Nordella sp. HKS 07: one gene and its partner. The protein of the gene in region 1 interacts with the protein of each later gene in a pairwise test. Links are inferred from orthologs where the notes say so. Each region holds a gene or a part of one and is shown on either strand. Other genes may lie near its edges.

Region 1 (5,689 bases):
AGACAGACGCCAACACCACCATGATCAGGACCATGACGGTCGTGATCATCGTCTCGCGCCGGCTCGGCCAAGTGATCTTCTTGGCTTCCTGGCGGACTTCCTGGAGAAACTCGAGTGGGTTTGTCTTGGCCATTTGTCTCTTTCTAGAGGGTGGCAGGGGCGGAGGGTCTCGAACCCCCGGCCTGCGGTTTTGGAGACCGCCGCTCTACCAACTGAGCTACACCCCTATGTGCCTCCGTTACTCGATGATCTTGGCGACGACGCCGGCGCCGACGGTGCGGCCGCCTTCACGGATGGCGAAGCGCAGCTTCTCTTCCATCGCGATCGGCGTGATCAGCTCCACGTCCACCGTCACATTGTCGCCAGGCATCACCATCTCGGTGCCCTCGGGCAATGTCACGACGCCGGTAACGTCCGTCGTGCGGAAGTAGAACTGCGGACGATAGTTGGTGAAGAACGGCGTATGACGGCCACCCTCCTCCTTCGTCAGAATGTAAGCCTCGGCCTTGAACTTCTTGTGCGGCGTGATCGAACCCGGCTTCGCCAGAACCTGACCGCGCTCCACACCCGTGCGGTCGATACCGCGCAGCAGCGCACCCACGTTGTCGCCAGCCTCGCCCTGATCGAGCAGCTTGCGGAACATCTCGACGCCGGTAACCGTCGTCTTCGTCGTCGGACGCAGACCGATGATCTCGACTTCCTCGCCGACCTTCACGACGCCACGCTCGATACGACCCGTCACAACCGTGCCGCGGCCCGAGATCGAGAACACGTCTTCGATCGGCATCAGGAACGGCTGGTCCTTCGGACGCTCCGGCTGCGGAATGTAGCTGTCGACCGCTTCCATCAGCTTCAGGACCGCATCATGGCCGAGCTCCGGGCTCTTGCCTTCGAGCGCCATCAGAGCCGAACCCTTGACGATCGGAATCTCATCGCCCGGGAACTGATACGAATTGAGTAGATCGCGGATCTCCATCTCGACCAGCTCCAGAAGCTCCGGATCGTCGACCATATCCACCTTGTTCATGAACACGACCAGTGCCGGAACGCCGACCTGGCGGGCCAGCAGGATATGCTCGCGCGTTTGCGGCATCGGACCGTCGGCGGCCGACACGACCAGAATGGCGCCGTCCATCTGGGCGGCACCGGTGATCATGTTCTTCACATAGTCGGCGTGGCCCGGGCAGTCGACATGGGCGTAGTGCCGGTTCTTCGTCTGATATTCGACGTGAGCCGTCGAGATCGTGATGCCGCGAGCCTTCTCTTCCGGCGCCTTGTCGATCTGGTCATACGCCGTGAAGGTCGCCCCACCGGTCTCGGCCAAAACCTTCGTAATCGCCGCCGTCAAAGACGTCTTGCCATGATCGACATGGCCGATCGTCCCAATATTGCAATGCGGCTTGTCTCGGTTGAATTTCTCTTTGGCCATTTCTACAACCCTGTTCTAGGCTCGGACATCTTAAGTTGGAGCGGGTGAGGGGAATCGAACCCCCGTCATCAGCTTGGAAGGCTGTTGCTCTACCATTGAGCTACACCCGCCCGGGAACTCGTACTCCTCAAAGCTCGGCCTCAGTCTCGGCGCTTGACCCTCCCCCGATGGCGATGGTGGGGGAAGTAGGACTCGAACCTACGAAGGCGAAGCCAGCGGATTTACAGTCCGCCCCCTTTGCCGCTCGGGACATTCCCCCGAATCGCCGTATGAGCTTGAGCCAAACGCCAAGGAGCCCGGGGATTGCCCGGGCCCTTGAGTGGCGGCTTTATGCGCGCCGCACGGGAATGTGTCAACCGCAAAAAGTCCTGCTTCTACAAGGCGCGCTGGGATTGAGCCGCAAAGGACTTTCTATATAAGGGCGGCCATGTCCGATCACCAGAAGCACCGGCCCCATAACGACGAAATTGAGCGCCTTTACGGCGTGCATACCGTAGCGGAGGCGCTGAAGAACCCAAAACGCAAATTTATCAAGCTTCTGGCGACCAAGAACGCCGCTGATCGACTCACGGACGAGATCGCCACGGCGAGAATCACCGTCGAACCCGCCCTTCCCCGCGAGCTCGATCGTCTGCTGGGCCCCGACGCCGTCCATCAGGGCCTGGTCCTCGACTGCGAGCCCTTACGTCAACCCCGGCTCGACCAGATCCCTCGCCAGGGAATCGTCGTCCTGCTCGACCAGGTGACTGACCCCCATAATGTCGGAGCGATCATGAGGAACTGCGCCGCCTTCGGAGCGACGGCCCTCGTCGCCACCGCGCGTCATAGCCCGGAAGCCTCGGGCGTGCTGCTCAAATCGGCCTCGGGCGCCTATGAGCATGTCCCCTTCGCCAAGGTAACCAATCTCGCCCGCGCCATGGAGGAACTGAGGGAATATGGCTTCCTGTTGCTCGGCCTCGACAGCGAGGCGGCCGAGGATATCGGCGACGCCCGGATATCGCGCCCCGTGGCACTGGTGCTGGGTGCCGAGGGCAAGGGTCTCAGGCAGTTGACGCGCAAGACCTGCGATCTGGTGGTAAGGCTCGACATGCCGGGCGAGATCAAAAGCCTCAACGTCTCCAATGCGGCGGCGATCGCGCTTTATGCCCTGCATCGCTCGGGTGGCTCGCCTTCCGAAAATGCGCGGGCCTGAAACAGCGGGATCGGGTAGGAAATCTCGTCCATTAGCGCGGGATGCGAAAAAGTGGAAACCGGTTTTTCGCAACAATCCCGCGCTAAAACGTTAGAATCGATCACGTTTATGAGTTTGGATTGATTCAATCCAAACTCATCGTGATCTAGTCGGGAACCGAGCCGTGACCACTGCCGAGACCACCAAAGCGCCGTCGCATGACGACACGGTCATTGCGGTTCTCTCCGCGCTCAGCATCAGCCATCTGCTCAACGACATGATGCAGTCGCTGCTGCCCTCGATCTACCCGATCCTGAAGGATTCCTATCAGCTCGATTTCAGCCAGATCGGCTTCATCACCCTCGCCTTCCAGCTCACCGCCTCACTGCTGCAGCCGCTTGTCGGCATGTACACCGATCGCCGTCCGAAGCCCTATTCGGCGGCCGTCGGCATGGGCATGACGGTGGTGGGGCTCGGTCTCATCGCCACCGCCAACTCCTATCCACTGCTGTTGGCCGCCGCCGGCTGCGTCGGCATCGGCTCGGCGATCTTCCACCCCGAATCATCGCGCGTCGCGAGACTCGCCTCGGGCGGCCGGCACGGCTTTGCGCAGTCGCTGTTCCAGGTCGGCGGCAATATCGGCTCGGCCCTCGGCCCCCTGCTTGCCGCCCTCATCATCCTGCCCAATGGTCAGAAGAGCATCGCCTGGTTCATGGCGGCGGGCATCGTCGCCATGGGGCTTCTGACCTTCGTCGGGCGCTGGTACGCCACTCATGGCCGCGCCCGCGTCGCGAACACGACGAAGCGCGCTCATATCGCGCATCTCTCGCCGGGGCGCATCAAGCTCGCCATTGCGGTGCTGGTGGCGCTGGTCTTCTCGAAGTTCGTCTACATGGCGAGCCTCGGCAACTATCTGACCTTCTATCTGATCGATACCTTCGGCGTGTCGGTCCACAGTTCGCAGCTCTATCTCTTCGTGTTTCTGGCCGCGGTCGCCGCCGGCACGTTCCTCGGCGGTCCGCTCGGCGACTATTTCGGCCGGAAATATGTGATCTGGTTTTCGATCCTGGGCACGGTTCCGTTCACCCTCGCTCTGCCCTACGCCAATCTCGAATGGACGCTGGTGCTTGCCATCATCATCGGGCTCATCCTGTCGTCGGCCTTTTCGGCCATCGTCGTCTTCGCGCAGGAGCTGGTGCCTGGCCGGACTGGCATGATCGCCGGCCTGTTCTTCGGCCTGGCCTTCGGCATGGGTGGCTTGGGCGCCGCCATTCTGGGCGAGATCGCCGACATGACCAGCATCAACTATGTCTTCAAGATCTGTTCGTTCCTGCCGCTCATCGGGCTCGTGACCTGGTTCCTGCCCAATATCGAAGGCAGCCGGCAGCGGGCCAAAGCCGCGGCCTGAGGCGACGGACAGGCGATCAGGAGATTGCACTGCGATAACAGGCCAGCTATATGCGGGTCGCGCGGCGCCGGAATAGCTCAGCGGTAGAGCAGCGGTTTTGTAAACCGAAGGTCGGGGGTTCAATCCCCTCTTCCGGCACCATTTAGCCAAATAAATTCATACTATTAGAGCGCTGCAACAAACGGTTCCTATCAGGATGCGTGGTCAGGGTAACGTCAGCATCGGGGAAAGGCGCGCCGCCTAAGTGTCGGCGGACCTTTATGCGGCGGTGCGTCAGCAAGCCGTTCCGGCTTTGCACCGGCAGCTACAAATTGCGCCATCGACGGCGACACCATCGAATGCCGGGGTGTGCGAGGGCGAGAATGGCCCAGCAAAGTTTGCGTGCGGAGTATCCCCGCCTGCGGTGGCGCAATCTCCTCCCCCGAAAAATGTTAGACCGGAAGTAACATCTACTGTCACCGATGCGTACAAATGCGAAGAGGCTCTGTTACGATGTCCCGCACTCGCAGAAGCTTGTTGACTATGATAGCTGCCACGGCTGCGGCAGGCTTTCTCGCCAAGCAATCAGAGCTTGCTGCAAATCTTCCGCAATCGATCAGAGCGGTGGCATTTGACGGTTTTGCCATTCTCGATCCGCGCCCCGCCCTTGCCCAAGCCAAGCGGCTGCATCCGCAGGCTGGAGATGCGTTCTTGAGCCTGTTTCAAGCGCGCATGTTCGAATATCAGTGGCTCCGAGTACTTGGCGCACACTATAAGGATTTCCTGTCCATTGTTGACGATGCTCATGTGTTTGCCGCCGAGCAAACCGGCGATCGAGTGAGTGAAGAAGCGCGTGGGCGGTTGAGATGTGCTTTCTTGAACCTCAAAGCCTGGCCTGATTCCGCCGAGTCTCTGAAGAAGCTCAAGGCAAGAAGCCTTCGCCTCGGTTTGCTGTCGAACATGACGGCTGACATGCTCAATACTGGCTTAGCGAATTCAGGCCTCCAGCGTGTCTTTGAGCACGTGCTGAGTACCGACGCGATCAAATCTTACAAGCCGGATCCCAGGGCCTATCAGCTCGGGGTTAATAGCTTCGGGCTTGCAAAGGAACAGATCGCTTTTGTGGCCTCCGCGGGATGGGACGGGGCAGGTGCCGCGTGGTTTGGCTATCCAACGTTTTGGGTCAATCGGCTGGGTGGAACACCTGAACGCCTTGACGGTGAGATAATAGCCATAGGTCGAGATCTTGCTGCTCTCGATCAATTGATACTTGAGCACGGCTGACTCGGAGCGGCATGTGCTCCCTTCTCACGCCAAGGAGTAACGAACTTTGTGAAGTTGGCGTGTTACTTCTGAGTGACCGGCTATTACGGTTGTCTCCGTTGCCTCGCTCTCAATTCTGTTGCGCTTTGGGGGGCGGACGAAATTTTTGGCCGATGAGTATCTCTAGGTCTTGGCTACCGGGGTGCTCAGTCGCTCAGGGACCTAATCCGAGTCACGAAATGCCACAAGCATATCAATTGGGCGCTTGATCATCCTAGAACCATGGATCGCGCTCATCGCCCACGCCCATTCTGGCCGGGTGCCGGTTCAGAAACGCATCCGTGTAGCGCCCTTCAGGAGTCTTGACTAATCGAACGACTGCATGTTCATCTTCTCCGGCTTCAAGCGATGCTGGACCGTCCAAACCTAAAAGCTCAAA
Region 2 (5,751 bases), 800 kb from region 1 along the record:
CGCTCAAGCCTTAGGCATGCAAATCCGGCAACGGACAAATTTGCCGATCTGGGTTATTTGTCGCGCATGAGCAAGACAGCCAGAGCGGAGCCGAGTTTCACGGTTCATCCGTTGACGCCGTCGCGCTGGGCCGATGTCGAGAAGCTTTTCGGGCCGGAGAAGGGTGCCAATTCGGGCTGCTGGTGCATGTGGCCCAGGCTGACCGGCGTCGATTTCCGTGCCATGGGCCGGAAAAAGCGCAAGAGCGCCTTCAGATCCTGCGTGAAGACCGGGCCGGCGCCCGGGCTGCTTCTCTATGAGGAGGGCCAGGCGATCGGCTGGGTGGCCGTCTCGCCGCGCGCCCATGTCACCCGCTTCGAGAAGGCGAAGGTCTCGCGACTCGAGCCGGGGAAGACGCCGGCGAAGCACTACGCCATCACCTGCTTCTATGTGCGCACCGGCCACAGGAAGCGGGGCCTGATGACCGATCTCGCCAAGGCGGCAATCGCCTATGCGCGGAAGAAGAAGGCCGTGGCGCTCGATGTCTGTCCGATCGATACCGACGCTCACTTGACGTGGGGCGAGGGATTCATCGGCTTCGCCTCGGTGTTCCGCGAACTGGGCTTCAAAGAAGTGGCGCGCCGATCGCCGAAACGACCCTTGATGCGACTTTTCTTCGACGGGACGGCGCGATAGGACAGGGCATGACCCGAGTCGCGATATTGACCGCCGGCGGGCTTGCGCCGTGCCTTTCCTCCGCCGTCGGCGGATTGATCGAGAATTACAGCGCCGCCGCGCCCGCTGCCGAGATCATCTTCTATCTCTACGGCTATCAGGGCCTGCTCACCGGCAACGTGATCACCATCAGCGACGAGATCCGTGCCCAGGCTCATCTTCTGCATCGCCAGGGCGGGAGTCCCATCGGCAACAGCCGGGTGAAACTCACCAATGCCGCCGATCTGGTGAAGCGTGGGCTGATCAAGGACGGGGAGGATCCGCTTGCCGTCGCGGCGGCGCAATTGCGCCGGGACGGCGTCACTATCCTCCATACGATCGGTGGCGACGACACCAATACGACCGCGGCCGATCTCGCCCGCTTCCTCGCCACGCAAGGCCATCATCTGACTGTGGTAGGCCTCCCCAAGACGATCGACAACGACATCGTGCCGATCCGCCAGTCGCTGGGCGCCGTGACGGCGGCCGAGCAGGGAGCGATTTTCTTCGAGAATGTCGTCAATGAGCTGAGCACCGCGCCACGCACCTTGGTGATCCATGAAATCATGGGCCGGCATTCCGGCTGGCTCGCCGCGGCGACCGCGCAGGCCTATCGCCGGCGCATGAAAGCAACGCCGATGCTGCAATTCGGTGTGGTGCAGAAAGACATCGACGCGCTTTATGTGCCCGAGCTTCCCGTCGATATCGAGGGCGAGGCGGCAAGACTGCGCGCGGTGATGGACGCCAAGGGGGCGGTCGCCATATTTCTCAGTGAAGGGGCAGGTGTCGCCGACCTCGTGCACGAGATGGAGGCGCGCGGCGAGGCCATCGAGCGCGATGCGTTTGGTCACGTCAAGATCGACAAGATCAATGTCGGCGACTGGTTCTCGAAGCGCTTCGCCAAGCTGATCGGCGCCGAGCGCACTCTGGTGCAGAAATCGGGCTATTTCGCCCGCTCCGCCGCCGCCAATGCGCAGGACCTGGCGCTCATCCGCGACATGGTGGCGCTCGCCGTCGCCTCTGGCCTCAAGGGCGAAAGCGGTGTCATCGGACATGACGAGGAGCAGGGCGGCGCGTTGCGGGCCATCGAGTTCCCGCGCATCAAGGGCGGCAAGCCTTTCGATGCAGGCGCGGCGTGGTTCACCGAGTTGTTACGCGAAATCGGGCAGACGAGTTCCCCAGGCCCGCGCGCATAGCGCGAACAAGCGACTGGGCGCGACGTTTTGCAACGCGCCCCTGATCTCTGTAGTCTTGTCTCAAAGCCGGGACGGCGGCGTTCTTCATGGAGAGTGCTATGCCTTATGCCAATACCCTGATCCCGCATATGACGATCAACGACAACGCCAAGGCCGCCATCGAATTCTACAAGAAGGCCTTCGGCGCCGAGGAGGTCGTCCGCCACGATGCCGAGGATGGCAAACGCCTGATGCATGCTCATCTGAGATTGAATGACCATGATGTATTCCTCATGGACGCTTTTCCCGAATATGGCTCGCCCATCACGGCGCCGTCGGGCGTCATGATGGCGTTGCGCGTCGATGATCCCGACCAATGGTGGGAGCGCGCCACGAAGGCCGGCGCCACCGTCGTGATGCCGCTCGACGATCAGTTCTGGGGCGACCGCTGGGGCCTCCTGAAGGATCCTTTCGGCCATGAATGGTCGATCAGCGCGCCCTCCAAGAAGAAGTAACGGCTTGCGGCGGGCCGGTAGGCCCGGCAAACATGAGCGCATGTACACCCATGCGCTGCTGAGCCCTGAGCAAATGTACCGCGCCGACGCGCTCGCCGTTGCGGCGGGCGTCGCGTCGCTGACACTCATGGAGAGGGCCGGACGTGCCGTGGCCGAGGAGATGCTGCGGCGTTTCGGTGCCCGCCCGACGCTCGTACTCTGCGGGCCCGGCAACAATGGCGGCGACGGCTTCGTCGTCGCGCGCCTTCTGCGCGGCTGGGGCTGGCCGGTACGCGTGGCGCTCCTCGGCGATCACGCGCGTCTCAAGGGCGACGCGGCGATCATGGCCAAACGTTGGGGTGGCCCATTCGAAACGGTGACTACCCTGGACGGCGCCGGCCTGATCGTCGATGCCGTGTTCGGCGCCGGCCTGTCGAAGCCGCTGCCGGCCAATCTGTTGAAGCTCATCGGTGAGGTGAAAGTGCCGGTGATCGCCATCGATGTGCCGTCGGGCATCGATGGCGCGACGGGGCAGGCGCGGCCTGATGCCTTCCGCGCCGACCTGACGGTCACCTTCTTCCGCAAGAAGCCCGGCCATGTTCTGATGCCGGGGCGGGACCACTGCGGCGAGACGGTCGTCGCCGATATCGGCATACCGGAAGAGGTCCTGGCCGAGATCGCGCCTCCGCTTTCCGAGAATGCAGCGCCGTTCCTGCCGGTGGCGGGAACCGGCCGGCACAAATACCAGCGCGGCCATGCCGTGGTCGTGTCAGGCGCCGCGCATCAGACCGGGGCCGCCCGACTCGCCGCGAGAAGCGCGCTCAGGGTAGGGGCGGGGCTCGTCACCATCGCGTCGTCAAGGTCGGCCATGGCCGCCAATGAAGCGCATCTGACCGCGATCATGCTGGCCGAGGCCGATGATGCGTTGGCCCTCGGGCGGCTTCTCGAAGACAGGCGTAAGAACGCCGTCTGTATCGGACCCGCTTCTGGCATTGGCTCCGAGACCCGGGCCAAGGTCCGCGCCGCATTGGCCAGCGGGGCCGCGGTGGTCCTCGATGCCGATGCCCTGACATCCTTCGCAACTGTTCCGGGCGAGCTTTTCGGGGCCATCTCCGAGCTCCCGGGACGGCCTGTCGTGATGACCCCGCATGATGGCGAATTCTATCGCCTTTTCAATGATCTGATCGCAGATTCTGATTCCAAGTATGAGCGCGCGATCGCGGCCGCGAAGCGCTCCGGCGCGGTCGTCCTGCTGAAAGGCCCGGACAGTGTCGCGGCAAATGCGGAAGGCCTGGCGGTCATCAACAGCAACGCCCCGCCGAGCCTCGCCACAGCGGGTTCGGGCGACGTTCTGGCGGGGCTCGTGACCGGGCTCCTGGCGCAAGGTATGGAGGCGTTCGGGGCGGCGGCGGCGGCCATGTGGCTGCATGGGGAGGCCGCCCGGAAATTTGCCGCCCCTGGCCTCATTGCGGAGGATTTACCTGACCTCATTTCTAGTGGAATCCCCCAAAACCCTCTGCTATAGACCCCGCCCATCGCAACGGGCCCGAGCCTCGGCGCGGGCGTGGTGAAATTGGCAGACACGCAGGATTTAGGTTCCTGTGGGGCAACCCGTGGGGGTTCAAGTCCCTCCGCCCGCACCAAGGCTCACGCGCCCGAAGCAACCCGGTTTCGCAGAGTTGCCGCGAAGAAGAGACAGAACCCTATAAGGATTGAGCAGGGACATGCAGGTTACCGAAACGCTGAGCTCCGGTCTGAAGCGCGAATACAAGGTCGTCGTCGCCGCCTCGGAACTCGACACCGAACTCAATAAGCGGCTGAACGAACTCGCCGGCAAGGCCAATATCAAGGGCTTCCGCCCTGGCAAGGTCCCGGTGCCGCATTTGAAGCGCGTTTACGGCAAATCGGTCATGGCCGAGGTCGTCCAGAAGCAGGTCGACGATGCCAGCAAGAAGGTGCTCGAGCAGCATAATCTGAAGCCGGCCTATCAGCCGGAAGTGAAGCTGCCCGAGGACCAGGCGGAAGTGGATCGCATCTTCGACGGCAAGAGCGATCTCTCCTACACCATGTCGCTCGAAGTGATTCCGAGCTTCGAGCTCCAGGACACGACGGGGCTCACCCTCGATCGCCATGTGATCGACGTGACCGACACGCATATCGACGAAGCACTCGGCCGCATCGCCGCCCAGTACAAGGACTGGCAGGCCAAGGACGGCAAGGCCGAGAAGGGCGACCGGGTCACCATGTCCTTCGTCGGCAAGATCGACGGCACCGCCTTCGAAGGCGGCACCGCGGAGAACGTCCCGCTGGAAATCGGCTCCGGCCAGTTCATCCCCGGCTTCGAGGACCAGTTGACCGGCGCCAAGGCCGGCGATGAGCTCGTCGTCAAGGTGACCTTCCCGGAATCCTATGGCGTGGCCAAGCTCGCCGGCAAGCCGGCCGAGTTCGACGTCAAGGTTGCGAGCGTCGAGGCTCCGAAGGAAGCGGTGGTCGACGACGAGTTCGCCAAGAAGCTCGGCCTCGAAAGCCTCGACAAGCTGAAGGACACAGTGCGCGAGCGCATGGGCCAGGAATTCGGCCAGATGACCCGTCTGAAGCTGAAGCGCGACGTGCTCGACGCCCTCGACAAGACTTACAGCTTCGAGCTGCCTGAGCGGCTCGTCGAAGCCGAATTCAACGGCATCTGGAACGCGCTCAGCAATGAGATGCAGCGTTCGGGCAAGAGCTTCGCCGATGAAAACACCACAGAGGAAGAGGCGCGCAAGGAATACCGCGCCATCGCCGAGCGCCGCGTGCGCCTCGGCCTCGTTCTCGGCACGCTGGGCGAGAAGGAAGGCGTCAACGTCACCGACGAGGAACTGCAGCGCGCGCTCCTCGACCGTGCCCGCCAGTTCCCTGGCCAGGAGCGCAAGGTGTTCGACTATTACCGCAAGAACGCCAATGCGCTGCTCGAGCTGCGTGGGCCCATCTTCGAGCAGAAGGTCGTCGACCATATCGTGTCGAAGGCCACCGTGTCGGAAAAGAAGGTGACCCGCGAGGAGCTGCAGGCCCTGGTGCAGGACGAGGATGAGCATGATCACGATCATGACCATCACGACCATGATCATCATGATCACGACCATCACGATCACGGCCATGATCATCATCACCATGATCACGATCATGCCCACGATCACGATCATGCCCACGATCACGATCATGCCCACGATCACGATCATGCTCATGCCCACGATCACGATCATGCTCATGCTCATGAGGCAACCCCTGAGGCCAAGAAGGCCCCGGCCAAGAAGAAGGCTCCGGTCAAGAAGGCCAAGAAGGCGGAGTGATTTCCCGCTGAACGGATCTGGGATTGAGAAAGGCGGCCGGTTGGCCGCCTTTTTTGCTGG

The links.
Region 2: the proteins of rlmB (region 1) and G5V57_RS25685 interact in binary tests that used the Escherichia coli proteins (3 or more experiments, as listed by UniProt). The link is inferred for Nordella sp. HKS 07 from one-to-one orthologs.

Annotation. Positions count from the first base shown.
Region 1 is NZ_CP049258.1:6,262,585-6,268,273, forward strand. Bases 865-3,738 are described here. They hold rlmB (23S rRNA (guanosine(2251)-2'-O)-methyltransferase RlmB), read left to right. Parts: upstream 865-1,856; coding sequence 1,857-2,621; downstream 2,622-3,738. Other genes in these bases: tuf (elongation factor Tu), read right to left, coding at 865-1,429; G5V57_RS29635 (MFS transporter), read left to right, coding at 2,785-3,738. Also shown: preprotein translocase subunit SecE, read right to left, coding at 1-133; more of tuf, read right to left, coding at 239-864; more of G5V57_RS29635, read left to right, coding at 3,739-4,008; G5V57_RS29645 (haloacid dehalogenase type II), read left to right, coding at 4,531-5,271; G5V57_RS29650 (adenylate/guanylate cyclase domain-containing protein), read right to left, coding at 5,525-5,689. UniProt on the Escherichia coli protein: Specifically methylates the ribose of guanosine 2251 in 23S rRNA.
Region 2 is NZ_CP049258.1:5,466,165-5,471,915, forward strand. Bases 1,720-4,655 are described here. They hold G5V57_RS25685 (NAD(P)H-hydrate dehydratase), read left to right. Parts: upstream 1,720-2,423; coding sequence 2,424-3,887; downstream 3,888-4,655. Other genes in these bases: G5V57_RS25675 (pyrophosphate--fructose-6-phosphate 1-phosphotransferase), read left to right, coding at 1,720-1,889; G5V57_RS25680 (glyoxalase/bleomycin resistance/extradiol dioxygenase family protein), read left to right, coding at 1,988-2,383; tig (trigger factor), read left to right, coding at 4,087-4,655. Outside these bases: G5V57_RS25670 (GNAT family N-acetyltransferase), read left to right, coding at 67-675; more of G5V57_RS25675, read left to right, coding at 684-1,719; more of tig, read left to right, coding at 4,656-5,691. UniProt on the Escherichia coli protein: Bifunctional enzyme that catalyzes the epimerization of the S- and R-forms of NAD(P)HX and the dehydration of the S-form of NAD(P)HX at the expense of ADP, which is converted to AMP.